DNA from 2 places in the Stenotrophomonas sp. AB1(2024) genome. Region 2 is predicted to be linked to the other one. Evidence: riboswitches for the same ligand, from Rfam matches in the RefSeq annotation. Region 2 holds a riboswitch; the other holds the start of a gene.
What was found. A riboswitch is a leader RNA that binds a small molecule or an ion and turns the genes downstream of it on or off. The one in region 2 is predicted to bind thiamine pyrophosphate.
Positions count from the first base shown of each region.

Region 1: it holds a riboswitch for thiamine pyrophosphate, as region 2 does, so the genes downstream of both, thiC (phosphomethylpyrimidine synthase ThiC) here and WIX41_RS09995 (TonB-dependent siderophore receptor) in region 2, are expected to answer to the same signal.

Region 1 is NZ_JBBHKO020000001.1:2,762,010-2,777,912, forward strand. Features, by position in the region: gene WIX41_RS12510 (threonine dehydratase) at 1-1,030, opposite strand, end outside; gene WIX41_RS12515 (ACT domain-containing protein) at 1,232-1,492, opposite strand; gene ilvG (acetolactate synthase 2 catalytic subunit) at 1,476-3,212, opposite strand; gene ilvC (ketol-acid reductoisomerase) at 3,251-4,315, opposite strand; gene WIX41_RS12530 (hypothetical protein) at 4,301-4,633, shown strand; gene ggt (gamma-glutamyltransferase) at 4,721-6,439, shown strand; gene WIX41_RS12540 (BCCT family transporter) at 6,626-8,197, opposite strand; TPP riboswitch at 8,296-8,397, shown strand; gene thiC (phosphomethylpyrimidine synthase ThiC) at 8,511-10,388, shown strand; gene WIX41_RS12550 (ion channel) at 10,478-11,155, shown strand; gene WIX41_RS12555 (winged helix-turn-helix domain-containing protein) at 11,428-13,734, shown strand; gene WIX41_RS12560 (helix-turn-helix transcriptional regulator) at 13,858-14,739, shown strand; gene WIX41_RS12565 (TonB-dependent receptor) at 14,808-15,903, shown strand, end outside.
Region 2 is NZ_JBBHKO020000001.1:2,174,427-2,190,329, reverse strand. Features, by position in the region: gene WIX41_RS10015 (electron transfer flavoprotein-ubiquinone oxidoreductase) at 1-962, shown strand, start outside; gene WIX41_RS10010 (ATP-binding protein) at 979-4,566, opposite strand; gene WIX41_RS10005 (response regulator) at 4,645-5,286, shown strand; gene WIX41_RS10000 (phosphotransferase enzyme family protein) at 5,300-6,436, shown strand; TPP riboswitch at 6,478-6,573, shown strand; gene WIX41_RS09995 (TonB-dependent siderophore receptor) at 6,641-8,812, shown strand; gene pnuC (nicotinamide riboside transporter PnuC) at 8,821-9,393, shown strand; gene WIX41_RS09985 (helix-turn-helix transcriptional regulator) at 9,404-9,874, shown strand; gene WIX41_RS09980 (VOC family protein) at 9,871-10,290, shown strand; gene WIX41_RS09975 (phosphocholine-specific phospholipase C) at 10,295-12,418, opposite strand; gene WIX41_RS09970 (TonB-dependent receptor) at 12,436-14,796, opposite strand; gene WIX41_RS09965 (efflux RND transporter permease subunit) at 14,934-15,903, opposite strand, start outside.

The DNA of each region.
Region 1 (15,903 bases), 590 kb from region 2:
GGGGTGGTGCGAGCACGGTTGGTAGCGGTGGCCGTGTCCGCTCGCTGGCGCGGCGGCGCGGTTTGCGCGGCGGGCGCGGGCGGATGTCGGAAAGCAGCTGGGCCAGCACCATCGCGTCGATGTTGCCGCCGGAGACCACCGCGCACTTGCGCTTGCCGGCCACGCGGCGGCCGGCGGCCAGCGCCAGCGCACCGGCGCCCTCGGCAATGATGTGTTCTTCCAGCGCCAGCCGGACCAGGGTTTCGCGCAGCTCGGCTTCGCGCACGATCACCACGTCATCCAGCAGCGCACTGCACAGGCGGCGGGTCAGGGTGCCGGGAATCTTTACTTTCACGCCGTCGGCCAGGGTGGCGACCGGCGCGATTTCGCGTACATCGCCGCGGATCGCGCGGGCCATGGAATCCACGCCCTCGACCTGTGCGCCGACGATGCGCACGCCCTGCGATTTCAGCGCCAACGCGACACCGGAAGCCAATCCGCCGCCGCCGATCGGCACGATCACCACGTCCGGTGCGTGCGCGGCCAGTTCGATGCCCAGCGTGCCCTGGCCGGCGATCACGTCCGGATCGTCGAATGCGGACAGGAAGCGGTAGCCGTGCTGGTCGGCCAGGGCGCGCGCGAACGCGTACGCCTCGTCATAGCTGTTGCCGTGCTGGCGCACGGTGGCGCCCCAGTGAGCGACCCCGGCGATCTTGGTGGCCGGGGCCCCGTGCGGCATCACGGTGATGGCCGGGATGTCCAGCCGGTAGGCCGACCACGCCACGCCCTGGGCGTGGTTGCCGGCCGAGGCGCAGATCACCGGCCGGTCATCGCCGCGTTCGCGCCCGGCCAGCAGCGCGTTCAATGCACCGCGCACCTTGTACGACCCGGTGCGCTGCAGGTTTTCCAGCTTCAGCCACGTACCGAACCGCTCCGCATAATGCAGCGGCGTAGGCGGCAGGAACCGGCGCAGCCGCGCCTGCGCGGCCAGCACATCGGCGACGCTTACGTCGCCCACCTCCGATTCCTGCGGCGCACGGCTAGCCGGCATGACCACCCCGGTGCCTGCGGCGGCCATGGTGTAGAGCCACGCCGCGCCCCATGACCAGCGGGCGCCTGTGCGATGAACGCATCGCCATGCGCGCGGAACCCGCCGCAGGGACGGAACGTGATTCACGCGTGGCTGCGCGGACCAACAGGCCCTCCGGAAGAAGACCCCTCCGTACCGGCACCGGAACCACGGCACGGGCGTTCATACAGTGACTCCACTACCCGATTCCAGCGCACTGATCCGCACCGAAACACAGTCATAGATCTTCTCGATCTGCCGGCACAGCGTCTCCGGCGGACGGTTGCTGTCCACCACCAGCTGCAGGTGCCAGCGACCGTCATCGGCCGCATTGGGCGCACCGACGATCGCGCGTGGCGCAAAGCCACGGCGTTCGGCCATGCCGATCACGCGCAGCAGCGCGCCTTCGGCGGGAACCAGCACCAGGTCAAGCCGGTATTGCATGGGGGAACTCCTGGGGCTGATGGGCGGGGTTGCTTTCCAGCATGGTGCTGTTGGCGTTGTTGGGCGGCACCAGCGGCCACACGTTGGCGCGCGCGTCGATGGCCACGTGCAGCAGGGCCGGGCCAGGTTCGGCCAGCAGCGCGGCCAGGCCGCCTTCGACATCGTCGCGGGCGTCGATGCGGGTGGCCGGAATGCCGAACACCTTGGCCAATGCAGCGAAGTCCGGGTTGTCGGACAGGTCGATCTCGCTGTAACGCTCGGCGAAGAACAGTTCCTGCCACTGGCGGACCATGCCCAGCGAACTGTTGTCCAGCAGCACGATCTTCACCGGCAGGCGGCAGCGGGCGATGGTGGCCAGCTCCTGCACGTTCATCATGAAGCTGCCGTCGCCGGAGACCAGCACCACGGTGCGGTCCGGGCAGGCGAACTGCGCGCCCATCGCCGCCGGCAGGCCGAAGCCCATGGTGCCCAGCGCGCCGCTGGTCAGGTGGTTGCGCGGATGGTTGAAGCGGCAGTGCTGGGCCACCCACATCTGGTGCTGGCCGACATCGCAGGCAATGATCGCGTCGGCCGGGGCCACTTCGCTCAACCGCTTCAGCAGCGCCGGGGCGTAGATGTGCGCGCCCGGTGCGTCGTAGCGGGCGGCGAACCGCTCGCGGTGCCCGGCGCAGCGCTTTCGCCATGCATCCTGCGATGCGGGCGTGTGGGTCAGTGCGGAAGTCAGCGCACGCAGCGCGGTGCCGACGTTGCCCGGCACCGCCACATCGGCGGTACGCAGCTTGGAGATCTCATACGCATCGGCGTCGATATGGATGACCCGGGCGAACGGCGCGAACTCGTTCAACTTGCCGGTGGCGCGGTCGTCGAAGCGTGCGCCGACCACCACCAGCAGGTCGCTTTCCTGCACGGCCATGTTGGCCGCGCGGGTGCCGTGCATGCCCAGCATGCCCAGGTAGTGCGGGTGCTGCGCCGGCAGCGCACCCAGCCCGCGCAGAGTCAGCACGGTGGGTATGGCGGTGGCGTCGACGAAGGCGCGGAAGTCCTCCACCGCATCGCCCAGGGCCACGCCGCCGCCAGCGTAGATCACCGGCTTTTCGGCAGTCTGGATCGCGGCAATGGCCTGAGCCAGCGCGGCATCGCTCGGCGCCGCCGGCGGGTTGACCGTTTCCGGCACGTGCGCCGGCAGGTGGCTGGCGTCGGCAACCTGCACATCCTTGGGCAGGTCGATCAGCACCGGGCCGGGGCGGCCTTCGCGCGCGATCCGGAACGCTTCGCGGACCACCCGGGGCAGGTCGTCGACCGAGCGCACCAGCCAGCTGTGCTTGACGATCGGCAGGGTCAGCCCGAACACGTCCAGTTCCTGGAACGCGTCGGTGCCCAGCAGCGGGGTGGCGACCTGGCCGGTGATGCAGACCATGGGCACCGAATCCAGCATCGCATCGGCGATGCCGGTGACCAGGTTGGACGCGCCCGGGCCGGAGGTGGCCACGCACACGCCAACCCGGCCGCTGGCGCGGGCATAGCCGTTGGCGGCCAGGGCGGCGCCCTGTTCGTGGCGCACCAGGATGTGCTTGAGCCCCGAATCCACCAGGGCGTCGTAGAAGGGCATGATGGTGCCGCCCGGATAGCCGAACAGCGTATCGACGCCCTCGGCTTCCAGGGCCTGCGTCAACCAGCGTGCGCCGTTGCGGGGCGCGGTGCTGTGTGCGGAGGTGTTCATGCGGTGACCTTTGCGAAAGCGGTGGGGGAGCCGCGCGGTTACGCGGCTTGACTTTGCAACCAGACCATCTTGGCGCGCAGTTCCTTGCCTACCTTCTCGATCGGGTGTTCCAGGTCGGCCTGCTTGAACTTGTTGTAGTTCGGCAGGCCCGCTTCGTATTCGGCCACCCAGTTCTTGGTGAACGTACCGTCCTGGATGTCGGCCAGCACTGCCTTCATGCGTTCCTTGGTGCCGGCGTCGATCACCCGCGGGCCACTCACGTAATCGCCGTACTGCGCGGTTTCGGAGATGAATTCCAGCATGCGGGTGATGCCGCCTTCATAGAACAGGTCCACGATCAGCTTCAGTTCGTGCAGTACTTCGTAATAGGCGATTTCCGGCTGGTAGCCGGCTTCCACCAGCGTCTCGAACCCGGCCTGGACCAGCGCCGAGGCGCCACCGCACAGCACGGCCTGCTCGCCGAACAGATCGGTTTCGGTTTCTTCCTTGAAGGTGGTCTGGATCAGGTTGGCGCGGGCGCCGCCCAGGCCGGCCGCATAGGCCAGCGCGTATTCGGCGGCCTTGCCGCTGCGGTCCTGGTAGACCGCCCAGATGCACGGCACGCCACGGCCGATTTCGTATTCGCGGCGGACCAGCGCGCCCGGGCCCTTGGGCGCGACCAGCACCACGTCCAGGTCATCGCGCGGGGCGATCATGTTGAAGTGCACGTTCAGGCCGTGGGCAAACAACAGCACCGCGCCCTGTTTCATGTTCGGCGCCAGCACGTCTTCGTAGAGTTTCTTCTGCACCATGTCCGGGGTCAGCACCGCGACCAGGTCCGCCTCCTTCACTGCTTCGGCCGGTGCCTTCACGGTGAAGCCATCGGCCTGGGCCTTGACCTCGGTCGGGCCGCCCGGGCGCAGGCCGATGACCACATCGAAACCGGATTCACGCAGGTTGAGGGCGTGGGCGCGGCCCTGGCTGCCGTAGCCGACAACAGCGATCTTGATCTGGGGCAGGTCGTTGGTGCTCATGGGGGAGGTCCTTTGGAGGAAGAATTGGAGGGTTCTGAAACGAAAAAACCCGCACCAGGGTGGGTGCGGGTTTTGATGGATACCTGGCAGTTCTGCTTACACGCCGGTCCGTCCCGCACCTGTTGGTTGGGTAATAAGTACGAGGACAAGAAGCGAACGGATGGAGGCCGCGCCGGGATCGGCGTGCTCGATGGATTCGCGAATGGGTGTGTGGCGCTGCAACATGTGATCGAGAAAACCACAGCGGTTTTGTCGCTGTCAACCGTGTTGCCACAATTTCCAACGGTTTCGGCTGTATCCAGCGCAAAGCCCCGCCACGTAACGATGGTTGCGACTGAAATCGTTCTGGTGAACGCCAATTCAAGTTTTGAAGCGCAGTTTCTGCGCGGATCGGACTGTCGCGGATGACCCCCGTGCATGACCATTGTCGGATGTGCGCAGCAGGCCGCAGCGGCGACCATCGAGCGCTTGCCATCCCTCCAGGAACCGCTCCCCGTGCCCCGACCCTTTGCCCGTGCCGTACTTGCCACTGCGCTGCTGTGTGCGCTGCCGCTGCTCTCCTCCGCTGCCGACCGGGTCACCGGCCATGGCTTTGCCACCCGCTCGGAGGTGATCGCCCCGCACGCGATGGCCGCCACCTCGCAGCCGCTGGCCACCCAGATCGCGCTGGATGTGATGAAGGGCGGCGGCTCGGCGGTGGACGCGGCCATTGCCGCCAACGCCGCGCTGGGGCTGATGGAGCCCACCGGCAACGGCATGGGTGGGGACCTGTTCGCGATCGTATGGGACCCCAAGACGCAGAAGCTGTACGGCTACAACGGCTCGGGCCGTTCGCCGAAGTCGCTGACCCTGGCCGAGTTCCAGCGCCGTGGGCTGAAGGACATCCCGGCCACCGGTCCGCTGCCGGTGTCGGTGCCGGGCGCGGTGGATGGTTGGTTCGCGCTGCACGACCGGTTCGGGCGCAAGCCGATGGCCGACAACCTGGCGCCGGCGATCCGCTACGCGCGCGAGGGCCACCCGGTGGCTGAAGTAATCGCCTACTACTGGGACCGTTCGGTGCCCAAGCTGTCGCAGTACCCCGGCTTCAAGGAGCAGTTCACGATCAACGGGCATGCCCCGCGCAAGGGCGAGCTGTGGAAGAACCCGAACCTGGCCAACACCCTGGAGCAGATCGCCCAGGGCGGCCGCGATGCGTTCTACAAGGGCGACATCGCGCGCACCATCGGGACGTACTTCAAGGCCAATGGCGGCTACCTGAGCTACGAGGACATGGCCAGCCACCACGGCGAATGGGTGGAGCCGGTGAGCAGCAACTACCGTGGTTATGACGTGTGGGAGCTGCCGCCGAACAGCCAGGGCATCGCGGCGCTGCAGATCCTGAACGTGCTGGAGGGATACGATTTCTCGAAGATTCCCTTCGGCTCACCGGAACATGTGCACCTGTTCGTGGAGGCCAAGAAACTGGCCTTCGCCGACCGTGCGCGCTTCTACACCGACCCGGCGTTCCAGCCGGCGCCAGTGGCCAGGCTGGTGTCGAAGGAATACGCGGCCGAGCGCCGCAAGCTGATCTCGATGGACAAGGCGCTGCGTGAAGTGCAGCCGGGCACGCCGAAGCAGCTGGAAGAGGGCGACACGATCTACATGACCGTGGCCGACGCCGACGGCATGATGGTGTCGCTGATCCAGTCCAACTACCGCGGCATGGGCAGTGGCATGGCGCCGCCGGGGCTGGGATTCATCCTGCAGGATCGCGGAGAGATGTTCGTGCTGCGCAAGGATCATCCCAACGGCTACGCGCCGGGCAAGCGTCCGTTCCAGACCATCATTCCAGGTTTCGTGACCAAGGATGGCAAGCCGTGGATGAGCTTTGGCGTGATGGGGGGCGCGATGCAGCCGCAGGGCCACGCGCAGATCGTGATGAACCTGGTGGACTTTGGCATGAACCTGCAGGAAGCCGGCGATGCGCCGCGCATCCAGCATGAAGGCTCGACCGAGCCGACCGGCCAGGCCACGGCGATGAGCGACGGCGGCGAAGTGAACCTGGAAACCGGCTACCCGTACGAGACGGTGCGCGCGCTGATGCGCAAGGGCCACCGCGTAACGTTCGCCGACGGCCCGTATGGCGGCTACCAGGCGATCATGCGCGACCCGGAAACCGGCGTGTATTACGGCGCCTCGGAAAGCCGCAAGGATGGACAAGCGGCAGGGTACTAACGGTCCCCGCCTGCACGGCTGCTCATGATTGCAATCTTACGTAGAGCCGGGCTCTGCCCGGCTGCTTCATGCATTTGGGCGAACAGCCGGTGGTTCTCGCATGCCCTGAGCTGGGCCGGCGTGTCCCGGAGCGTGGCTGGCCGACGGCCGCCCTGCACGGATGAACTGAAACACTGCTCTTGAGCGCTACGTATCCGCCCGCGACGCCTCATCGCGCGTCTCTTCCTGCGCGGCAATCTCGCGCTCGATCCACGCATCCATCATCTGCCGCGCGCGTCTGGCGCGCCGGTGCTGCAACTGGTACTCCAGGTCCAGCACGCGGTACAGCGACCACATCACCGCCAGCATCAGCAGGGCGAAGGGGAGGGCGGCGATGGTGATCATGCCCTGCAGCGCATCCAGCCCGCCCGCCAGCAGCAGCACGGCGGCGATCAGCGCGATCGCCACGCCCCAGGTGATCCGCCGCGACAAGGGCGGGTCGCCGGCTTCGTCGGTGGACATGCTGGCCAGTACCAGCACCGCCGAATCGGCGGAGGTCACGAAGAAGATCACCAGCAGCACCAATGCGATCACCGACAGCACGGTGGGCATGGGCAGGCTGTCGAACATGGTGAACAGCACGGTCTCGTAGCCGGTGCCCAGCGCCTGCACCAGGTCGACATGGCCGAAGATCTGCGACCACAGCGCGGTGCCGCCGAATACCGAGAACCAGAGGAAGCCCAGCACGCTGGGCGCGATCACCACGCCGAGTACGAACTCGCGGATGCTGCGCCCGCGCGACACGCGTGCGATGAACGAACCCACGAACGGCGCCCAGGCGATCCACCACGCCCAGTAGAAGATCGTCCAGTCGGCCACCCAGGTGCTGCCGGAGAACGGCGACATGCGCAGGCTCATGGTCACCAGCTGGTTGAGGTAGGAGCCAATGGTGGTGGTGAACGTATCGAAGATGAAGGCGGTGGGGCCCAGCACCAGGACCAGTGCCAGCAGCACTGCGGCCAGCCCAAGGTTGAAGTTGGACAGCCACTTGATGCCACGGTGCACGCCGCTGGCGGTGGAGGCCATGTACAGCACGAACGCCACCGCGATGATGGTCAGCTGCAGCGGCGCGCCGGCGTGGATGCCGAACACGCGCTGCAGCCCGGCGGCGATCTGGATGGTGCCGAAACCGAGCGTGGTCGCCACGCCGATCGCGGTGGCCACCACCGCCGCCACGTTGACAACCGTACCGATCCAGCCACGGTGGTGCACGCCGATCAGCGGTTGCAGCAGGTCGCTGATCAGCCCGCGGCCATTGCGGTTGAACTGGAACCAGGCCATCGCCAGCCCGATCAGCGCATAGATCGCCCACGGGTGCAGGCCCCAGTGGAAGAACGCATAGCGCATCGAGGCGCGGGCCGCTTCCATGCTCTGCGGGGGCAGGCCTTCGGGTGGGGTGACGAAGTGCGAGACCGGTTCGGCCGCGCCCCAGAACACCAACCCGATGCCCATGCCGGCGGCAAACAGCATCGACATCCAGCTGGCATTGGAGAAATCCGGTTCGGCGTCTTCGCCGCCGATCCGCAGCGAGCCGAGCCGGCCGAATGCCAGGTACAGCAGGAACGAAAGCGTGATGAACACCACCAGCAGGTACAGCCAGCCGGCGCTGCGGATGATGTGCACCAGGCCGCCGCGCACTACCTCGTTGAACGGGTCCGGGGCGATGCCGGCGGCCAGCACCAGCAGCACCACCAGCGCGATGGAAAGTCGAAATACCATGCGCGGCAGTGTAGCCAAGGCAGCATGACCGGGCTGTTCACATTTCCCGTGCCGGTCGCCACCGGCTGCACAAACCGGGCGCAGCTGTGGTCTAATCCGCCCCGAAGCGGGGGTACCGCGGCCATGTGGCCACGGTTGAGACAGTCCCTTCGAACCTGATCCGGTTGATACCGGCGTAGGGAAGCTTCGCAACAGCCGATGCACCGCGCCGCCCAGCCCCCGCCTGGAAACCGCGCGCCGTGCGCCTGCCGTGCGCCGCCGCTTCGTCCCTTGCCGTGCGAACCCTCGCACCGATAACCCAGGACGATGCCCGATGAACGCACACCCTTCCGCCCTGCAGCAACAGGCCCAGCAGCTGTCTGAATCGGTCACGCGACCCATTCCCGGCTCGCGCAGGATCCATGTGCAGGGCTCACGCAGCGACCTGCAGGTGCCGATGCGCGAAATCGCGCTGACCCGCACGCCCACCCTGTTCGGCGGCGAAGAGAACGCGCCGGTGACCGTGTATGACACCTCCGGCCCGTACACCGATCCGGATGCCCGCATCGATCTGTCCACCGGCTTGCCGGCGCTGCGCGCGGGCTGGGTGGCCGAACGGGGCGACACCGAGCTGCTGGACCGGCTCAGCTCGGCCTTCGGGCGGTCGCGCGAAACCGACACACGCCTGGATGCGGTGCGCTTCCCTTCGCGCCTGCAGCCGCGCCGCGCCGTGGCCGGCGCCAACGTCACCCAGATGCACTACGCGCGGCGCGGCATCATCACCCCCGAAATGGAATTCGTGGCGATCCGTGAGAACCAGCGCATCGAGGCGATCGGCGACAAGGCGCTGCTGATGCAGCACCCGGGCCAATCGTTCGGCGCCTCCATCCAGGCCTCGATCACGCCGGAGTTCGTGCGCGAAGAGATCGCCCGCGGGCGCGCGGTGCTGCCCAACAACATCAACCATCCTGAAAGCGAGCCGATGATCATCGGCCGCAACTTCCTGACCAAGATCAACGCCAACATCGGCAACAGCGCAGTGTCTTCGGGCATCGCCGAGGAAGTGGAAAAGCTGGTATGGGCGATCCGCTGGGGCGGCGATACGGTGATGGACCTGTCCACCGGCAAGCACATCCACGAAACGCGGGAATGGATCCTGCGCAACTCGCCGGTGGCGATCGGTACGGTGCCGATCTACCAGGCGTTGGAAAAGGTCGATGGCCGCGCCGAAGAACTCAGCTGGGAAATCTTCCGCGACACCCTCATCGAGCAGGCCGAGCAGGGCGTGGACTATTTCACCATCCATGCCGGCGTGCTGCTGCGCCACGTGCCACTCACCGCACGCCGGGTTACCGGCATCGTCTCGCGCGGCGGTTCGATCATGGCCAAGTGGTGCCTGGCCCACCACCGCGAGAATTTCCTCTATACGCACTTCGAGGATATCTGCGAGATCATGAAGGCCTACGACGTGACCTTCTCGCTGGGTGACGGCCTGCGCCCAGGTTGCATCGCCGATGCCAACGATGCCGCGCAGTTCGGCGAACTGGAAGCGTTGGGCGAGCTCACGAAGATCGCCTGGAAGCATGACGTGCAGACCATGATCGAAGGCCCCGGCCACGTGCCGATGCAGCTGATCAAGGAGAACATGGACAAGCAGCTGCGCGAATGCGGCGAGGCGCCGTTCTATACGCTGGGGCCGCTCACCACCGACATCGCGCCGGGCTACGACCACATCACCAGTGCCATCGGTGCAGCCATGATCGGCTGGTACGGCACCGCCATGCTCTGCTACGTGACGCCCAAGGAGCACCTGGGCCTGCCCAACCGCCAGGACGTGCGTGACGGCATCATGGCCTACCGCATCGCCGCCCATGCTGCCGACCTGGCCAAGGGCCATCCGGGCGCGCAGGTACGCGACAACGCGCTGAGCAAGGCGCGCTTCGAGTTCCGCTGGGAAGACCAGTTCCACCTGGGCCTGGATCCGGAGAAGGCCCGCGAATTCCACGACGAGACCCTGCCCAAGGACGCGCACAAGCTGGCCCACTTCTGTTCGATGTGCGGGCCGCACTTCTGCTCGATGAAGATCACCCAGGACGTGCGTGACTACGCGGCCGGGCAGGGCCTGGACGAGCAGGAGGCGCTGGCGGTGGGCATGGCCGAGAAGTCGACCGAGTTCCGCGCGCAGGGTGCCCAGGTGTACCGGCAGGAATAAGCAGGGGAGGGGCAGCATGGCCATCATGCTGCCTCGGCACCGCAGCCGGTAAGCTTCGGCCCACCGACACAGGGGCGAGGACCACGACGATGGCGATAGCACGCACCACCCGATGGCTGGCCATCGCCCGCCGGCATCCCTCGGCCTGGCTGCTGGGCGTGCAGTTGCTGGGCGTGCTGCTGTACCCGGCCATGGACGAGTCCGGGGCGAGCCGCGCGCTGTTCGGCGCCTTCGGCATCGCGGTGCTGGGCCTGGCGTTGTGGGTGGTGCGACGCAGTCCGCTGGGGATGTGGCTGGCGCTGCTGCTGGCCATCCCCTCGGTGGTGTTCTCCGTTTCGGGGGCGCTGCTGGGGCGACCGGCGCTGGTCACCACCGCGCAGCTGCTCGAATGCCTGCTGTACTTCTACACTGCCGGCAGCCTGATCGCGTACATGCTGCAGGACCATAAGGTGACCCGCGACGAACTATTCGCCGCAGGCGCTACCTTCACACTGCTGGCCTGGGCATTCGCGTTTGCTTTCGCGGTGTGCCAGTACTGGTATCCGGGCAGTTTCGTGGCCACCAGCGAGAGCGAATTGCGCACCTGGATGGAGCTGCTTTATCTCAGCTTCAGCTTGTTGTCGGGGGTGGGGTTGAGCGACGTGGTACCGGTGCACCCGCAGGCACGCGCACTGGTGATGCTGGCACAGTTTGCAGGCGTGATGTACGTAGCGTTGGTGGTGTCGCGTCTGGTCGGGCTGACCATGATCCGTAACGCGCGAAACTGAATAGACGATAAAATATTACTGAATCGCAGATAAAAAAATCGCGCCAGAGGGCGCGAATGTTGAAGCGATTTATGTGGATTCGTCGGCGAGAGAGGCCTGATGTCCTCTGCGCGCATAGGCGCAGTTAACCGGCATAGGCTAGTATTCGCGCGCTTCAGTGTTTTTGCCCTTTGCGCTGATGCCTTGTGCGGAATCTGGCGGTTCGTTCGATCGGTGGTTGATTCGATGAATGCTGCGTTCCTGTTGTTCAGTTGTTTGTGCGTAGCACCGGAATGATCAACCTGGATAGTGAGACACCCGCTGCCGACCGCTTCCGGATCGGCGATTGCACCATCACGCTGTCGTCGCGTGAGGTGGTGGTGGAGGGCGCGCGCCTTCCGCGCCGGCTCACGCCCAAGGCGTTGGGCGTGCTCAGGGTGCTCATGCGTGTTCCCGGTGCGGTGGTGACCCGCGAGGAACTGTTCGCCGAGGTCTGGCCCGATACGTTGCCTACCAACGACGTGCTGACCCAGGCCATCACCCAGTTGCGCAAGGTGTTCTCGCGCGATGACGAGGCGGGGACGGCCTACATCGAGACCATCGCCAAGTCCGGGTATCGATTGCTGCAGCCGGTGACGGCGCTGGTCGAGCCTGTGGCCGATGCCGACCCGGCCCCGAATGAGAATGAACGCCACGCGCTGGCCGCGGAATCTGCCGTTGCCAGCCCCGTGCCGCGTCCGCGCAGCCACTGGCGGCGCACACGGCGCCATGTGTTCCTGGCCATCGGGCTGGCCATGGCCGTTGCACTGCTGGTGCTCACCGCGCTGCTGCTGCAGCGCCCAGCGCAGGAGCACGGTGGCAGTGGCGTGCTGGAAGATGGCAGCCGCGTGGTCGGCAGCCCGCAGCGTCCGTATCGTTTGATCACCGCCACGGCGGGCTTCGAAACCTACCCGACCGTATCGCCGGATGGCTCGCAGGTCGCCTATGAGGCCGATGACGCCGTGGGCGGCGGTAGCGCAATCAAGGTGCAGACCTCCGGCAATGCACCGGCGCGCCTGCTTGCCGACACGCCTTCGGGTCATTCCGACCGCTTCCCCAACTGGTCGCCGAACGGGCGCGATATCGCGTTTGCGCGATTCGGGCCGGACGCCAGCTGTGAGGTGCTGATCGCCAGCGCCACGGGCGGCGCGATCCGCCACGTGACGCGCTGCGACGGCACCGAGCTGCTCAGTTTCGACTGGACGCCCAACGGGCGCGGGCTGGTGTTCGGCTCGTTGTCCGGTCGCCATGCCCATCGCGGCATCCGCGTGCTGGACATCGCCAGCGGCGCCTGGGCCTCGATCGACTACCCGATGGCCGATGACAGTTTCGACTACGCGCCGCGTTTTTCGCCGGACAGCCGCTGGATCGTGTTCGTGCGCAACCCGCAGATCGGCGACCTGTGGCGGATGCCAGCCGGCGGCGGCGTGCCCGAACAGCTCACCAACGATTCGGCGGAGATCCGTGGCTGGGCCTGGCGCGGCGACAGCCGGCACATCGTGTTCGGGCGCCGGGTGGACAGCGAAGCGCGCTTGTACGAACTGGATACCCAGACGCGTACGTTGCGCGACGTTGGGCTGGACGATGCCCAGTCTCCGGCGCTGTCGCGCAGCAACAACATGCTGGCCTTCGTGCACCGCAAGGCGCAGTTCGGGTTGTTCCGGGTCCCGGTGAAGGACGGGCGCCCGGGTACGCCAGAACGCCTGTTCCCCTCCAACGGCCGCGATGGCCAGCCGATGCTGGCCCCGGATGGCCGGCAACTGGTGTTCACCTCCGATCGTTCGGGCAACTACGGCCTGTGGTGGGCCGACCTGTCCCGCCCCGAGTCGCTGCGCCCGGTGGACGGCCTGCGCCCGGAAACCCGCCAATCCGCCGACTGGTCCCCGGACAGCACGCGCCTGCTGGTGTCCGGCCGCGATGCGCAGGCGCGACCGGTGATTTACGAGGTTTCGCCGCGCGATGAACAGATCGTGGCGCTGCCGGTACCAGTGGCGCAGCCGCTGCAGGCGCTGTATGCCGGCGATAACGACCACGTGCTGGTGGTGGAACGCGACGAGGACGAGCGCATGCGCCTGTTGCTGTTCGATCGCCGCGCTGCGCCGTGGAAACTGCTTGGCCACGTGGACGGGGTATCGCAGGCGCGCCTGGATGCGGCCAACCAGCGCGTGCTGTTCACCCGTCTGGCGGCAGGGGGGCTGTGGTCGGCCGATCTGCAGCTGACGCCGGCCAGCATCCAGCAGGTCAGCGAGGATCGGCCTTCGCGTTGGCGTTACCGTGCCTGGGCGGTGGCCCGTGGCGGCAGCCTGGACTACCTGTCCAGCCGGGCCGACTGTTCGACCGTGTTCGCACGGATCAACGATCCCTCCGAAGGTGCCGGGTACTGCCTGGATGCCCATCGGCTCAGCGCCGGCAACGGCTTCAGCGCGCAGCCCGATGGCAGCGCGCTGTACCTGGCCCTGGCGGTCGCCGATGGCGCCGACATCGGGGTGATGACGCTGCCCGAACCGACGCGCCCGGTGTTCTCGTTGGCACCCAACCAGTTGTTCTGGAAGGGAAAGTAGTCTTCGTACTTCTTTCGTGATGGCGTCGTGACGATTTCGGATCAATCTCGTCGAATCGTCCTGACGCAGACGGCCTGATTTGGCAAAACGGGTGCCCCGTAACGGCAAACCCCGGTGTACGTCATGCGTCAGCTTTCCCTCGCCGATCGCGGCCAATCGCTCTCCCTGGACAAGATCGTCGACGACGGTCTGCTGCCGACCTGCCTGGGCGTGGCCCGGCTGGGCAGCCTGCAGACCGCTGGCACCACCTTCACCGTGTGGATGCAGTTGCGGGGCAGCGCGTGGGTGGAATCCAAGGAGGGCCGCTTCCGCCTGCGCCAGCGCGAGTGGATCGCGTTCGAAAAGGAATCCAGGCCGATGATCCAGGCGGGGCGCGATGGCCTGTGCATCGGCCTGAGCCTGGCACCCGAGGCCCTGCGCGCACTGGGCGAGCTGGCCGACTGCAGCCTGTACGCTGGCCGCGGCAGCATGACGCGCGGCGAAGTGCGGGTGGCGCTGCGCCTGTGGCGTGATGCGCTGGCCAGCGGCCAGCCCGCGCAGGCCCTGCGCCCGGTGTTGCTGCACCTGGCGTCGATGCAGCGTGGCATGGCCACCGGCGTGCAGCGTTGCCCGGGCCGTTCGCGCATCCGCAAGCGCCAGGTGTTCGGCCGCATGCAGCGTGCGCGCCTGTACCTGGAAGGCAACAGCCACCGCGTGGTGCGCATCGGCGAACTGGCCGAGCTGACCAACTTCTCCAGCTGGTACCTGTCCAAGACGTTCCAGAGCCTGTACGAAGAGAGCCCGCAGTCGTTGTCGGCGCGCCTGCGCCTGGAGCGCGCGGCGGACCTGCTGCGCGACACCGACATGATGATCGGCGAAGTGGCTGCAGCCAGCGGCTTCGATAACTGCTGCAGCTTCGCGCGTGCGTTCCGCGCCCGTTACGGCCAGTCGGCGTCGGGCTATCGGCAGACCGGTGGATCGCTTTCGCCAAAGTCGGCAAAGAGTACGGTTGCATCGCGCAAATAATTAACGGTAACGCAATCGTAACTTTCCGAGGCGGTTTAACACGCTACTAACGTACCTTGGAGAGATTGATGAATTTTCGTACTCCCGCAGTGCGGCTGGGTCTTCTGCCTGCCGGCATTGCGCTGGCGCTCGTGCCGAGCTTCGCTTCGGCACAGGAAGCAGCCTCCGGCACCACTGACCTCGATCGCATCTCGGTCACCGGCTCGCGTATTCGCGGCGCCAACATGGAGACCCAGCAGCCGATCCTGACGATGACCCGCGAAACCCTGGAAAAGCAGGGCTTCTCGAGCGTCGCAGACGTGCTCAACAACCTGACCTCGGCCGGTTCGCCGGCCATCTCGCGTTCGGAATCGCTGGCTTCGGGCGAGAACGTGGGCGGTTACTACGTCGACATCCGCAATCTGGGCGCCGAGCGCACCCTGGTGCTGATGAACGGCAAGCGCCTGGGCGCCACCACCGCCGGTCTGCAGGATCTGAGCCAGATCCCGATGTCGGCTGTTGAGCGCATCGAGATCCTGAAGGACGGTGCATCGTCCATCTACGGTTCCGACGCCATTGCCGGCGTGGTCAACGTGATCACCCGCAAGAACTTCGATGGCGGCGAAGCCAACGTCTATGTCGGCCAGTACGACAAGGGCGACGGTGAAACCCAGAATTACGCGATGACCCTGGGTGCTACCGGCGAACGCGGCAGCCTGACGCTGTCGGCCGAGTACAACAAGCAGGATCCGGTGTGGGCCAAGGACCGTTGGTACAGCCGCGATGGCGGCCTGGGCCCGCTGTCCACTCCGGACGACTGGAGCCCGATCAGCCAGAACGGCAGCTGGTGCAACCCGCTGGCCTCCGACTGCTCGCGCACCTCCAAGACGGCGGTGTGGCAGACCCTGAACCAGGGTGGCAACCCGAACAACCCGAACGACTACCACGAGCTGACCCCGGCCGAGTACGCCAACTCCAACGAGCAGATGACCCTGCTGACCGGCGTTGAGCGCAAGTCGCTGTACGTCAACGGTACCTACGACTTCACCGACACCATCAGCCTGAACACCGACGTGCTCTACAACGAGCGCAAGACGTTCCAGCAGATCGCCGGTTACCCGTACCAGTCCTCCTCGTTCGGCACCCCGCTGACCGCTGGCAGCGCCTTCAATCCGGTTGGCCAGA
Region 2 (15,903 bases):
TCGTGCACACCGCCGGCTGGCCGCTGGACAGCGACACCTACGGTGGCTCGTTCCTGTACCACGCCGACGGCGGCAAGGTCGCGGTCGGTTTCGTGGTGGGGCTGGACTACCGCAACCCGTGGATGAGCCCGTTCGAAGAGTTCCAGCGCTTCAAGACCCATCCGGCGATCCGCGGGCACCTGGAAGGCGGCAAGCGCATCGCCTACGGCGCGCGCGCGATCACCGCCGGTGGCCTGTTGTCGCTGCCCAAAACCGTGTTCCCGGGCGGCGCGCTGGTCGGCTGCGAAGCCGGCTACCTCAACGCCAGCCGCATCAAGGGCAGCCACGCGGCGATCAAGACCGGCATGCTGGCCGCCGATGCCGCCTTCGACGCACTGGCCGCCGGCCGCCAGCGCGATGAGCTGAGCGCCTACCCGGCCGCCTTCGACAGCAGTTGGCTGCACGACGAACTGAAGCAGTCCAAGAACTTCAAGCAGTGGTTCAAGAAGGGCCGCAGCGTCGCCACGCTGATGACCGGCATCGAGCAGTGGCTGCTGCCCAGGCTGGGCATCCGCAACCCGCCGTGGACGCTGCGCCACAGCAAGGCCGACCACGAGTGCCTGGAACCGGCGTCGCAGCACACCAAGATCGTGTACCCCAAGCCGGACAACGTGCTCACCTTCGACCGGCTCAGCTCGGTGTTCCTGAGCAGCACCAACCACGAGGAAGACCAGCCCTCGCACCTGACGCTGAAGGACGCCAGCGTGCCGGTGCGGGTCAACCTGGCCGAGTACGCCGGGCCGGAAGCGCGCTACTGCCCGGCCGGGGTGTACGAATTCGTCGGCAGCGAAGGCCACGGGCAGCTGCAGATCAACGCGCAGAACTGCGTGCACTGCAAGACCTGCGACATCAAGGATCCCACCCAGAACATCGTGTGGGTGACCCCGCAGGGCGGCGGCGGGCCGAACTACCCCGCGATGTAAGGAGCAACCGCGGTAATCATTCGTCCAGGCTGACCAGATACACCTGCAACGCATCTTCGAACGCGCGGATCTCCTCGGTACTCGCGGCCACGCCCTGCTCGGGAATCCGCTGCATCAGGGCGCGTGCCTGCATGGCCAATGCCTCGGCACCCAGCGTACCCAGCCCGCCGACGATGCGGTGCAGGACTTCCACCACCGTGTTGCTGTCGCCCTGCTGGCGTGCTTCCAGCCCACGCTGCAGGTCGTCGGTGGTGGCCTGGCGCATGCTGTCGATCAGCACGGCGGCCACGTGTTCGGAGCCGAAGCGGCGCACGATGGCCGCACGCGTGGGGGCGGCGGCGGGGGCCGCCGGTTCCACCGGCGGCGTGCCATCGCGGGCGAGCCGCTCGTTGGCGTCATCCGTGGGCAACCACCGGCGCAGCGCCTGGCGCAGCGTGGCCAGGGCCACCGGCTTGGCCAGCAGATCATCCATGCCGGCCTCGCGGCAGCGCTGCACGTCTTCGGCCAGCGCGCTGGCGGTGAGCGCCAGCACCGGCATGCGCTGGCCGCTGCCGCGTTCGCGCTCGCGGATGCGGCGGGTAAGCGTGTAGCCGTCCATCACCGGCATGCGGCAATCGGTGATGATCAGATCGAAGCTGGTCGCGTCCAGCAACGCCAGCGCCGCTTCGCCGTCCACCGCCAGCTCATGCTGCAGGCCGAGCTGCTGCAGCCGCCAGCGCATCAGCGCCTGGTTGGTCGGGTGGTCTTCCACCACCAGCACGCGCCGCCGCGCCTGGCCCGGCGGCAGCGGCTCCACCTCGCCGCCAGGGCGCTGTTCGTCGCGCACGGTTTCCTCACCCGGCACCAGTGGCAAGCTCAACAACACGTCCACGCGCGTGCCCTCACCAGGCACGCTGTGCATCTCCAGCCGGCCGCGCATCAATCCCACCAGTCGCTGGCAGATGCTCAACCCCAGTCCTGTGCCACCGTAATGACGGGTGATCGCGACGTCGGCCTGGGCAAACGGCTTGAACAGCCGCTCGCGCTGCTCGGGTGAAATGCCGATGCCCGTGTCGGTCACGGTCAGCCGCAGCGCCTGCGCCTGCTCGTCATCGCGGTCCACACGCAACGCAATCCCGACCGACCCCTGGTTGGTGAACTTGATGGCATTGCTGAGCAGGTTGAATACGATCTGGCGCAGGCGCATGCCATCGACCAGGTGCTGCGGCGCCACCGCCGGATCGACCTCCAGGCTGAGCGACAGGCCCTTGCTGGACGCCTGCGGCGACAGCAGCTGCTGCACGTTGTCGAGGAGCGTGCGCAGCACGACCGGCTGCGGCTCCAGCGGCAGTGCACCGGCTTCAATGCGGGAGTAATCGAGAATGTCATCCAGGATCTGGCGCAGCATCTGCGCCGAGTCTTCGATGACCGCGATGATGCGCCGCTGTTCGCCATCCAGTCCGGTGTGCGACAGCGCTTCCACCATGCCCAGCACGCCGCTCATCGGCGTGCGGATCTCGTGGCTCATGGTCGCCAGGAAGTTGGATTTTGCCGCGGTGGCGCGTTCAGCATCGAATTTGGCGGCGGCCAATGCATCGGCCTGCGCGCGCGCTTCGGTAACATCCACCCAGTAGCCGCTCCACAGCACCGCCCCGTCGGCGGCCGCATAGGGCAGCGCGCGTGTGCGCACCCAGCGAATCACACCATGCGGGCTGGTGCGGAACTCCATGTCCAGCGCGGAAAAATCACGTGCGGCCTCGGTCAATGCACGGTTGACCGCCTCGCGGTCGCGCGGATCGATCTGGTCGACAAGGCGCATTTCGTCGGCGACCACCTCGGCGGTACTGACCCCGAACATCGACTGCAGGTCGCCGGTGATGTACGGGAACGTGACCCGTCCGTCGCTGTCGCGGCGGGCCTGGTAGACGATCGCCGGCAGATTGTCGGTCACCTCCACCAGGCGCTGTTCCAGCCGCCGCCGCATGCCGACCTCGCGGCGCAGCCGCCAATAGCCCCAGCCATGAACAACGATGCCGGTGAGCAGCACCAGCGACAACGGCACCGCCCAACGCGCGACCGAACGCCAGTCCAGCCCGGTGCGATATTCGGCCAGCAGCCAGTCGCCACGGATGGCGGTATGCTCGCGCGGGGTGAGGTTGGTCAACACGCGGTCGAAGGTGGTGGCCAGCGGCGCGTACTGGCGCTTGACCGCCAGCGACAGCTGGTCGCTGAACCCGGCCGGCGCGGCCACGTGCAGCGTGGCCGGGTACAGCTCGCGCACCACGCGGTCGACCATGGCCAGGTTGCCCACGTACGCATCGGCGTCGCCATTGGCCAAGCGCGACAACGCCTGCTCCACGCCGCGTGCCGGCACGATCCGCGCCTTGGGTGCGTACTGCAGGATGTAGCCGCGCAGGCGCTCGGGGTCGGAAAGCAGGATGCTGCGCCCGTCCAGGTCGCCCAGGCCCAGCACCGAACGGCTGTTGTTCGGGGTGACGATGACGTTGGGCACGCTGATGAACGGCTGGCTGAACACCCAGTCATCGCCAAGGTAATGCGCATCATTGGGCATGCCCATCACCACATCGACATCGCCACGGCGCATCTGCTCGCGCACCTCGAACCAGTCGTGCGCCGGCACCCGGTTCAACTGCGCGCCGACCATCCGCAGCTGGCGCAGGTAGTCGCCCGCCACGCCGCTGGGTTCTCCAGCCGCATCGATGAACGACAGCGGCGCCCCGGCCGGCGCATACCCCATGCGCAGCGGCGTGGCCAGCACCCGGCGTTCGGCTTCGCCCAGGATCAGGCGTGACTGCGCCGACCACTGCAACGGCGGCAGCCAGCGCTTGTACAGCGCCTCACGCTGCGCGGCGGTCACCGTGGAAAGCGCGCTGTCGAGCGCTTCTGCCAGCGGCTGGCGTGCATTGGGCACGCCAAAGTGGAGGCGCTCGGGCGGCAGGTCGCTGGGCCGAAGCAGGGCAATACCGTCGATGTCCTGCTGGCGGATCAGGGTGCTGGCAACGTGCGCGTTGCCGATGTACACATCGGCCTTGCCCTGGGCCACCATCGACAGCGCTGCGCGGGTGTTGGCCGCCGTCACCTGCCGGGCGGCGGGAAAGCGTGCCCGCACCTGGGTGCTGGTGAGGAATTCCTGCTCGGTCACCACCCGCAGTCCGGCCAGGTCAGGGTCGGTCGAGGTCCGTGTATCGCCGATCCGGCCCACCAGCGCCAACGGCGCATCGGCATAGGATCCGGTGTAGACCATGCAGCGGGTCCGATCCGGGGTCAGGGTGATGTTCATCACCACGTCGACCTCACCCCGGCATGCCGCATCCAGCACGTCGGCCCAATCGCGATACACCCGGACCTTCACACGCACCCCAAGCTGGCGGGTCAACAGCACCAGATAGTCGTAGCCCAGTCCGTCCGGCCGACCGTTCTGCATGAATTCAAATGGTGGCCAGCCGCTGTCGTACAGGCCCAGTAAGATGGTAGGGTTCCGATCGATCCATTCAGCCTGGCGCGGTGAGAGCGACGGTGCAGGCGCAGGTGCCGCAATGGCGGCGGCGCCCAGCGCGATCACCAGGCCCAGCACGGCCAGCCAGCGGACAACCGAGGTACGCATGCTGTCTGTTCTCCCAGGAGTGATCCGCCCACCGCGACGTGCCCCGAGGGGCCGCTGCCTTACCGGCAATACTATTCCATGAGCTTGCGCATAATCATCGCCGACGACCACCCCGTGGTCCGGATCGGCACCAAATCCGTGATTGAATCCAGTGGCGTGGGCCACGTGGTGGCCGAAGCCAGCAGCGTGGATGAGCTTCTGGCCGCTTTGAAGAAGGAAAAATGCGACGTACTCGTCACCGATTACTCCATGCCCGGCAGCGCGCAGCCTGACGGTTTTGCCATGATCGGGCAGGTCCGCCGTCACTATCCGGACCTGCCGGTACTCATGTTGAGCGTCTCCAACAACCTGGCGATCCTGCGCATGGTGGTCGGAACCGGCGTGCTGGGGTTGGTCGACAAGACCTCTTCGATGGAGGAGCTGCCGGTCGCCATCCAGACGGTGTACCGCGGCCAGCCTTACGTGAGCCGCACGCTCAAGAACCGCATCGACAAGATCGGAACGCAGGGCATGAGCAACGACCGCGCACGGAGCTTGTCTCCGCGCGAGGTGGAAGTGCTGCGCCTGCTTGGCAGCGGCCTGATCGTCAAGGAAATCGCTGCCAAGCTGCACAAAAGCGTGAGCACCATCAGCCGGCAGAAGGGCGACGCGATGCTCAAGCTGGGTCTGGACAAGGATGCGGACCTGTTCGATTACATAAAACACAACCCTTTTTCCTGAACATGCTGTTTGCATGACGCATACCGATCACCGCGTGCAGGGCCTGGACAACGACGACATCGCCGCGGACTGGCCGGCGATCAGCGACACCGAACTGGCCTGGCTGCGCGGGCACTACCCGGCGCTTGATGGAGACTGCCGCGCGCTGTGGCACAGCCCGCGGCCGTTTTCAGCGGCCGCACTGGTGCAGTGCGGGCCACGGCGTTGTTTCGTCAAGCGCCACCATTGCAGCGTGCGCACGGCCGATATGCTGGCCGAAGAACATCGCTTCATCGCGCATCTTGCCGCTGCCGGGTTGCCGGTGGTGAAGGTGCTGCACGCCCATGACGGTGCCAGCGCGATCGAGCACGGCAGCTGGACCTATGAACTGCACGCCGAAGGCGACGGCCATGACCTGTACCGCGACAGCCCGTCATGGACACCGCTGGGCGATACCGCGCAGGCGCGCGCGGCAGGCGCCATGCTGGCCCGCGTGCATCTGGCGGCGGCCGGTTACCACGCCCCCCAGCGCAGCACGCACCTGCTGGTGGCCCGCGATGACCTGATCCGTGCCCACGATCCCGTGGCGCTGCTGAAGCGCGACCTGGCTGGCCGCCCGGGGCTGGCCACCTACCTGTCCAGGCAGCACTGGGAACACGACCTGCAACGCACGGTGCTGCCCTGGCACGTGGCACTGGTCGACCGGCTGGCCGCCGAACCGGTGCTGTGGGGCCACAACGACTGGCACAGCTCCAACCTGCTCTGGCAGGGGCAGGGCCCGGAGGCGACGATCAGCACCATCTTCGATTTCGGCCTGGCCTCGCCGACCAGCGCGCTGTTCGACCTGGCCACCGCGATCGAACGCAACGCCATCGCGTGGCTGGAGGGCGGCAGTGCCGGCCCGGTGGCGCATGCCGGTATCGCGCTGGCGCTGCTGGCCGGCTACCGCCAGGTGCGCGCGCTGTCGGCCGCCCAGGTGCACCTGCTGGCCGACCTGCTGCCCATCGTGCACCTGGACTTTGCGCTGTCGGAAATCGAGTACTTCCAAGGGGTTACCGGCTCCCCGGCGAATGCCGACGTGGCCTGGCATACCTTCCTGCTGGGCCACGCAGACTGGTTCGCCAGCCGCCCGGGCCGGGCCCTGCTGGATGTCCTGCACGCCGCTGCCTGAACCGGCGGGGTCGCCACGGCGGGCAATTGGTGTGAAAATGACCGCTGAAGCGGGGGTGCCTGGCGTTGCCAGGCTGAGAGAGTCCCTTGGAACCTGATCCGGTTTGCACCGGCGTAGGGAGCTTGGAGCAGCGAGCGCACCGTCCTTCCAGGCCGGTGCGCGTGCGCGCCGTCGCTTCGTCTCCTTTGGCTGATGACGAATCGAATGAACCGCTGCTACCGCCTCACGCTGTTGACCGCCGCCCTCTGCGCCGCCCTGCCGCTTTACGCCAGTGAAGCCGGTACGGCGGCAGGCGAGCGTTCGCCCACCGACCTGGCCGGCATCCGCGTGCAGGCGCGCAAACCCGCCGCGCCGCTGGCATCGTCGAGCAGTTTCGGCAGCGCCGACTGGAAGAACACCCCGGCCTCGGTCAACGTGCTCGACAGCGCGTTCCTGGACCGCCTGCAGGTGCGCACCCTGTCCGAGCTGGCCCGGCATGACGCCTCCCTGGGCGACAGCTACGCCCCGGTGGGCTATTACCAGAACATCGCCATCCGCGGCTTCGCGCTGGACCCGGCTACCGGCTACCGCTTCAACGGGTTGTCCATCGCCGGCGAACAGCGGCTGGCGCTGGAGAACGTGCAGCAGGTGGAAATCCTCAAGGGCGAAGCGGGTCTTGCCGCCGGCGTGCTGGCGCCGGGCGGGATCATCAACTATGTCGGCAAGCGCCCGGCCGATGTCCGCAACCTCACCCTGGCCACCGATTCGGAAGGCTCGCGCTACGCGGCGGTCGACGTCGGCGGCTGGCTCACCCCGCGCTTCGGGCTGCGCTTCAACGCCGCGTGGGATGACACGTCCTCCTACATCGAACATGCCGATGGGCGGCGCAACTTCTATTCACTGGCCGCCGACTGGCTGATCGGCGAACACGGCAAGCTGGAAGTGGATGCCAACTACCAGACCAGCGCGCAGCGCTCGGCGTCCGGTTACCAGCTGCTGGGCGGCAGCGAACTGCCGCGCGGCGTGGACCGCAGCCGCATGCTTGGCCACCAGCCGTGGCAGCAGCCGGTGGGCATCGGCAGCACCAACCTCACCGCGCTGCATACCTACGACTTCAGCCCTGCCTGGCAGTCGCGCGTGTCGGTGGGCCACAGCCGCTCGGTGATCCAGGACAACGTCGCCTTCGCCTACGGTTGCTATTACGCCGCCGGCTGCGCCGATGGCAGCGTGCCGGGCAACTACTTCGCGCCCAACGGCGACTACGACATCTACGATTACCGCAGCCCCGACGACACCCGCCGCAACGATGAGGCGCGCGGCGAGCTGCGCGGCCGCTTGTCCACCGGCGCGGTCGAACACGAACTGTCGGTCGGCCTGAGTGCATTCCACCGCACCGTGGACAAGCGCCAGAACGTCAACGAGTACGTGGGCACCGCCAACATCGCCGACGCACAGGTCCCCGTGTTCGATCCCTCGCCGCTGCAGCCGGGTCCGTCCGCACGCCGGCTGGACAGCTGGCAGCGCGCGGTGTTCGCACTGGACCGCATGCATTTCGGCGATGACTGGCAGTGGCTGGCCGGCGGCCGTTACGTGCGCCTTGATGAGCGCGCCTACGACAAGCGCGGCACTCCCGAGCGGCACAACCGCCTGTCGCGGTTCCTGCCGCAGACCGCGCTGGTGTGGCAGGCCACCGACCAGATCAACGTCTACGCCAGTTACGTGGAAGGCCTGTCGCTGGGCCAGGAAGCGCCGTTCTGGACCTCCAACGGCAGCACCTTCCTGCCGGCCCTGCAATCGCGCCAGCGCGAGCTGGGCGTCAAATACGCCGCCACCGATGGCCTGATGCTGGGCGCGGCAGTGTTCCGCACCACCCAGCCGTTCCAGTACGCCAAGCCGGACGACAGCGATGCCGGCTTCACCTTCGTGCAGGAAGGCACCCAGGCCCACACCGGGCTGGAGCTGACCGCCAATGGCCAGGTCACCGACCGGCTGGCGCTGACCGCCAGCGCCAGCCTGCTGCAGGCGCGCGCCCGCGATGCCGGCACCGCGTTCTACGATGGCCAGCAGCTGGTCAACGTGCCCAAGGTGCGCGCTGCGGTGCATGTGGATTACGCCCTGCCGTTCGTTTCCGGGCTGTCCGTGAGCGGTGGCTGGCGCTATGCCTCGTCCAACGCGGCCACGGTGGATGGCAGCGTCAAGGCACCGTCGTATTCGGTATTCGATGCGGGCGTGCGCTTCCAGCATGCACTGGGCGAACACCCGGTGACCTGGACCCTGTCGGTGGACAACGTGTTCGACCGCTTCTACTGGCGTGACACCGGCAGCAGCTACGGCGACTACTACCTGTTCGCCGGCGCACCGCGCCAGGCACGCCTGTCGGTCACCTTCGGGCTGTGAGTGCGACCCTGCTCGAATGGACCGCCGTTGCCGCCAGCCTGCTTGGTGTATGGCTGATGGCGCAACGGCGCATGCTGGCCTGGCCGGTGGGCCTGCTCGCGGTGGGCCTGTATGCGGTGGTGTTCATCGAAGCGCGGCTGTATTCGGACACCCTGCTGCAGGTCGCCTTCGGGGCCTTCCTGCTGTACGGCTGGCTGAGCTGGCACCGCCATGCCGAACAGGACGGCGCGATCGTGATCGTGCCGCTGCCGCGCCGGCGGCTGCTGCGCGACCTGGGCGTGGGCATCGTGTTCGGCGTGGCGTTGGGCGCGGCCATGCACAGCTGGACCGATGCCGCGCTGCCGTGGCTGGATGCGATGCTGGCCGCGCTGAGCCTGGTGGCGCAGTGGTGGCAGGCACGCCGCCATGTGGCCACGTGGTGGCTGTGGATCGTGGTGGACGTGGTCTACGTGGGCATGTACCTGGCCAAGTCGCTGGATGTCACCGCCGGGCTGTACCTGGTGTTCGTCGGCCTGGCCGTGATGGGCCTGCGCGCGTGGTCGGCGGCAGGCCATGCAGGGGCTGCACTGAAACCGCGCTAGGCTTGCGCGGATGAACCAGACCCCTGAACTGCTGCGCCGGCTGCTGCGGGCCAAGGACCATATGGACCGCGCCCCGCACGAAGCGTGGCCGGTCGCACGGCTGGCCCAGGTCAGCGCGGTGTCGGAGGCCTACTTCGCCCGCCAGTTCCGCCAGGCCTTCGGGCTGCCGCCGCACCGCTACCTGCTTACCCGGCGCATCGAACGCGCGGTGGCGCTGTGCCGCGACACCGACCTGCCGATCACCGACATCGCGCTGCAGACCGGCTGGAGCAGCCTGGGTACGTTCGGGCGGATCTTCCGCGACATTACCGGGCAGAGCCCGGGCCAGCTGCGCGCCAGCCTCGCCGTTGGCACGGCCGCACAGGCGCCGGAGTGCATCGCGCGCGCGGCCAGCCGGCCCGATCTCAAGACCTCAGTTTCGGAGAAGCGGCTGGGCGGCGGGACCGGTAAAAAGGAGCCATCAACAACGGAGGTCCCATGAACCAGGGTATTGAAACGGTCGGCCTGTACGTGCGCGACCAGGATGAAGCACTCGCGTTCTACGTCGGCAAGCTGGGCTTTGTGGTGCACACCGATGCCGGTAACGGCGATTACCGCTGGCTCACCGTGCAGCACCCCGACCAGCCCGGCTTCCAGCTGGGCCTGTTCCGGCCCGGCCCGCCGGTACACGACGCTGCCACTGCGCAGGCGCTCAATGCCCTGGTGGCCAAAGGGGCGATGCCGCCGCTGGTGCTGACCGTGGCCGACTGCAAGGCGACCTACGAACGCCTGAGCGCGGCCGGCGTGGAGTTCATGCAGGAGCCGGTGGCACGCTATGGCACGGTGGATGCCGGCTTCCGCGATCCATCCGGCAATGGCTGGAAACTGATCGAACGCGCCGCCAAGGGCGGCGCGTAATCCCTCAGTCGAGCAGGAAGCGCATCGCCTCGGTGCCCAGTGCCGGGTCGGTGCTGCCCGGCCGGCCGTCTTCGATGCGGCCGGCCAGCCGCTGCATCACACCGGGCTGGCGGACCTCCAGGTCATACCAGTTGGCGGTTGCGCCGGCATTCCAGCGAAGGTCCAGCGCCTGCCCCGGCGCCAGCTGCAGCTCACGTTCCGGCATGTGGCCTGGGTAAGCGCCGCCGCGCACGGTGATCGCCTGCACGCTGGATGTGGTGTTCCGCAGCTGCAGGAGCAGCTGGTCGCCGTCGCCGCGCACTGAAGCCTGCATCGGTGCACCGGCGTTGGCCTCGCCACGGAACTGGCGGTGGAAGCCGTTCGGGCCCAGCAACCACAGGTCGTAACCTTCCTGTGCATGTATCGGCCAGTGGTCCCGCAGGGGAGCATCGGGCGCTACCGTGTAGCGACGGGGAATGGCATCCAGGCGGAGCCGGTCGTAGACATGCAGTACCGCTGCTGCACCTTCGCAGCCCAGGGTCAGCTGCACGTTCGTGCGGTCTGCATCCACCGCGACATCCGCCCGGGGGCGATAGGGCAACGCGCGCGCCGGGCGTACCCCCGCTTCCTGCTTCGCCGGTTCAAGGTCTGCCGGCAGCGCCGGCACCGTGCGCCCCGGCAGTGCCGCCGCACGCGCGGCCACGGCAACCGTCGCCGGCAGCGACGCCATGAACGGCCGCGTATCGGATGCAGCAAAATCGAAGGCACCGGTCAGATCGCCACTCACCGCGCGCCGCCACGGCGACAGGTCGGGGGCGGCCACGCCGAAGCGGCGCTCGATCAGGCGGATCACCGAGGTGTGGTCGTACACCTGCGAATCCACCCAACCCCCGCGGCTCCAGGGGGAAATGACGTACAACGGCACGCGCGGGCCCAGCCCATAGGGCCGGCCACGCAGATCGATCGGATCGGCCTTCTCGTTGCCCGGCGAAGGATGCAGGTGGTATTCACCGTCGGTGGACACCGCCGAAGTACCCGCCCAGCCCCCCGCTGCGGCGGGATCGCGCGATGGCGGCGCGGGCGGCGGCACGTGGTCGAAGAAGCCGTCGTTCTCGTCGAACATCAGCAGCAGCGCGGTGCGGCTCCACACCTCCGGATCCGCCGTCAGCGCATCCAGCACGCGCGCGGTGTAGGCCGCGCCCTGCGCAGGGCTGGACGGCCCGGGATGTTCGCTGCCGGCGGCATCGGCAATGATGAAACTCACCTGCGGCAGCTGCCCGTTCAACACATCCTCGCGCAGCTGCGCCAGGCCACGCGTGCTGACCCCACGCTCGCGCAGTGCCACGTCATGGCCGGACGCGCCGCGCCAGGCCTGGCGGAACGGTTCGAAGCCGGCCAACGGGTTGTCGGTGAAGTTGTCGGCCATGTCCTGGTAGATCCGCCAGTGGATACCCGCTTGCTGCAGGCGCTCGACATAAGTGGTCCAGGTGTAGGAATCGGGGTTGCCGCCGAGCTCCGGGAAATTGTCATGCGAGTTGGCTACCGCCGGGCCGCCGCCGCGTGCGTGTGGATCGTTGTGACCGGTCCACAGGAACAGCCGGTTCGGATTGGTACCGGCCTGCATCGCACAGTGGTAGGCATCGCACACGGTGAACGCTTCGGCCAGCGCGAACTGGAAGGGCATGTCATCGCGGCGGTAGTAGCCCATCGCGTGGTCCTGCTTGGCCGCCGGCCAGTGCACCATGCGCCCGTGGTCCCACGCGCGCTGCGCATCGGGCCAGGTGTGCGGGGTGCCTTCCACGCGCATGTAGCCGAAGTGTGCGGCGGTATCCAGCGGGAACGGCGCGATGCCGTGGGTGCCGGCTGCGTTGGGCTGCAGCCACACGTTGCGGCGTGGCTGCCCGGCCGCCAACGGGGCGGCCGGGACCACGAAGCGATCACCGAAGCCGCGCACGCCGGGCAGCGTGCCGAAGTAGTGGTCGAAGGAGCGGTTCTCCTGCATGAACACCACGATGTGCTGCACGTCTTCCAGGCTGCGGCTGCGCGCATGCGGGGCGATCGCCGCCGCCCGCGCGATGCTGGGCATGAGCGCCGCCAGGCCACCGGCCAGCCCGGCCTGCAGCAGCCGGCGCCGGCCGCTGTCGGCCACGGGCGGGCGCGCTGGGCTCACAGGTCGACCCGGACCGAGAAGCCCACCGTGCGCGGCGCGCCGATGAAGGCCGAATCGCTGCCATCCACGCCGGCCAGGTAGCGGCGGTCGGTGAGGTTGCTGACCACGAAGCTGGCGCCCACGCCCTTGAGCTTCGGCGACAGGCTCTGCAGGTCGAAACCGATGTTGGCGTTGAACACCGTGGCCGAGGGCAGGCGGTTGTCGTTGGCTGCATCCAGGTAGCGTTCGCCAAGGTAGCGCCCGGACAGGCCGACGTTCCAGGTCTCACCCTGCCAGTCGGCCGAGACCACCAGCACGTGCTTGGGCTGGCCGATCACCTGCGCACCGTCGACGATGCCCAGTTCGGTATCGCGCGCCACGTTGCCGCTGCCCAGGTATTTGGAACGGTTGTAGGTGTAGGCGCCATTGATGCGCCAGCCGTTGTCCCAGCCATAGCCGAGCGCGGCTTCCAGGCCGGTGCTTTCCACGCCACCAAAGTTCTCATAGACGCCATCGGTCTCGTCCAGGTAATCGATGCCATCGGCCAGCCGCGCGGGCAGGTAGACGATGCGGTTGTCGAACTTGATGTTGTACAGGGTCAGCGAGCCGGTCAAGGGCCAGCGGCTCACGCGCAGGCCAAGCTCGATGTTGTCGGCCGTTTCCGGCTCCACCCGCGAGAAGCGCTGCGCATCGGTCTCGCCGAGCACGCCGGACGGAATGGCGGCGAAGTTCTGCGAGAAGCCGCCGAACAGTTCCAGCCCGTCCACCGGCAGGGTCCAGGTGCCGCCAGCGGAAATCAGCGGATCGGACTTCGAGTCCGAGCGAACGTTCTCCGCGCTGCCGATCACCCGGTTGCGCTTCTGGTCGACGAAGAACTGCTTGACGCCCACGCGGGCACTGAACGGGCCGAAGCGGGCCACGTCTTCTACGTAGTACATCTGCTCGTCGGTCTTGTAGCGGTCTTCGAACTGCACCCAGTACGGCTGGTGGTCGAAGCTGATGTCGGTGCCCACGTTGAGCAGGCGGTGCCAGTCGCGGCGCACGCTGCGGTCGAACTGCTCCAGCCACACGCCGGCACGCACGGTGTTGTCGACCGTGCCCAGGGTCTGCTTCCATTCCACGTCGGCGGTGAAGCCGGCGCGGTCGTTGTCGTAGTGCGAATGGCGGTAGGACTGCACACCCTGCACGCCGGGCGCGTAGCAGTTGGGGTCGTACTCGGCGCTGAAGCCGGCACGCGGCACGCAGCCGGCGCGCATCTGCGCGGCGCTGCCATCGGGGTTGACGAAGTAGAACTGGCCCAGCGCGTTGCCGCCGTAGACGGTGTTGCCGCCGAGGTATTCCGGTTCCGGCGCGCCCGCGCCGTCGTCGCGTGCCTGCACCAGGTAAGGCGGCAGCCAGTCGCCACGGCCTTCCATCTTGTGTGCGTAACCGGTGAGCGAGAATTTGAAGCCATTGCCGCTGTCGAATGCGCCGCGCAGGTAGCCGAAGGTGTTCTCGCGCAGCGCACGCGAGCCGGAGCGGTAGTTCTGGTCCAGGTACGGAATGCCGGTGAGCGTACCGGTCAGGCCATCGCGGTCGGGGTTGGTGGCGAAGGCTTCGGGGGTGACGCTGGTGTACTCGGGTTCATCGGCATCGTTGTATGAGGCATAGCCGCTCAACGTCCAACGATCCAGTTCGGTGATGAACTTCGCAGCGAGGTGGTCGTTGCTGACGTGGCCGCTGCCGTCGATCCAGTCATTGACGCGCGCCGACGAAGCGCTCACCCATGCGCGGGTATGGCCGCCCAGCACGCCGGTGTCATAACGCACGTAGTACTTGCGCGCGTCGTTGTCGCCGCCACCGACAACCATGCGCAGGCGCTGCTCCTGCAACGGATCGCTGGTCAGGAAGTTCAGGGTGCCGCCCAGCGCTTCGTTGGAGCGCGAGGAGATATCCGCCGTGCCCTGGCTGACTTCGATGGTCTCCAGGTCCAGCGTGTCGATGTAGCGGTTGGCCAGTGAGCCGCCACCATAGCCGGAACCGCCGTTGGGCAGGCCATCGATGGTGGTACCGATCTGCTGGGTATCGCGGTTGGTGACGAAGCCGCGCATGCTGATCTGCGTGCCCCACACCGAAGAACCGGTGGCATCGGCTTCGCTCACCACCACGCCGGGCAGTTCGTTGAGCGCGTTGTTGACGCTGCCCAGAATCTGCTGGCGTTGGAGGGTTTCCTGGCTGACGGTGGTCTTGGCGAAGCTGGTGGCCTGGCCGATGACCTGCACCTGGTCCAGCGTGCGCGCATCATCGGCAGGGGCTGGTTCGGCGGCGATGGCCTGCACGGAAGCGGAGAGCAGCAGGGCGAGCAGGGAGACGCGGGGATAGCGGCCAGCAGTAGGCATCGGTCATGGGCGCGGCAGTGGGGTCGGCCGGCAGTATTGGCGGAAGCGGTTACGTCGCCATGACACCGTCATGGCGACGACCGCCGGTAGCGCCGACTGTCAGTCAGCTGACGTCCGCGCGACGCCGTGCCACCGCATCAATGCGCCTTGTGCGTGGACTTGTGGCGGAACTTCCGCGACATCCATTCGCCCAGATCGTCCATCACCGTGAACGCGGCCGGGATCACGATCAGGCTGAGCAGCGTGGAGGTGATCAGGCCGCCGATCACGGCAATCGCCATCGGTGCGCGGAAGCTGGAATCGCCGGCGAAACCCAGTGCGATCGGCATCATGCCGGCGCCCATCGCCAGCGTGGTCATGATGATCGGCTGCGCACGCTTGCGGCATGCGTCGATCAACGCATCGTGCTGGCTCATGCCGTGCTCGTCTTCGGCCATCACCGCGTAATCCACCAGCAGGATGGAGTTCTTGGTGGCGATGCCGATCAGCATCAACAACCCGATCAGCGCTGGCAACGAAAGCATGTTCTGGGTGATCAGCAGCGCACCGAACGCACCACCGGCACACAACGGTACCGCCGCCAGGATGGTAACCGGCATCAACGCGTGGTTGAACAGCAGCAGCAGGACCATATAGATGCAGATCAAGCCGGCGGCCATGGCCAGCATGAAGCCGATGAACAGTTCCACGAACACCTCGGCATCGCCGGTGTTGAGGAAGGTCACGCCCGGCGGCAGCTGTTTGACGCTGGGCAGGGCCTGTACTTCGGTCATCACATCGCCCAGCGGGCGGCCATTGAGCTCGGCGGTGAGGGTCACGTTGCGCTGGCGCTGGTAGCGCGAGATCTGCGAGGGCCCACTGCCCTGGCGGATCTCGGCCACGGCCGCCAACGGCACCGGGCCATCGCGACCGGGCACGCGCAGCTGCCCGATCAGGGCCGGATTGGCCAGCGTGGCCTCGGCAAAGCCCACGCGGATCGGCACCTGGCGATCAGGCAGGTTGAGCTTGGCCAGGCGTTGCTCGTAGTCGCCGGCCGTGGCGATGCGCGCCGCTTCGGCGATGTCCTGGGTAGCGACGCCGAGATCTGCAGCGCGCGCCGCGTTGGGC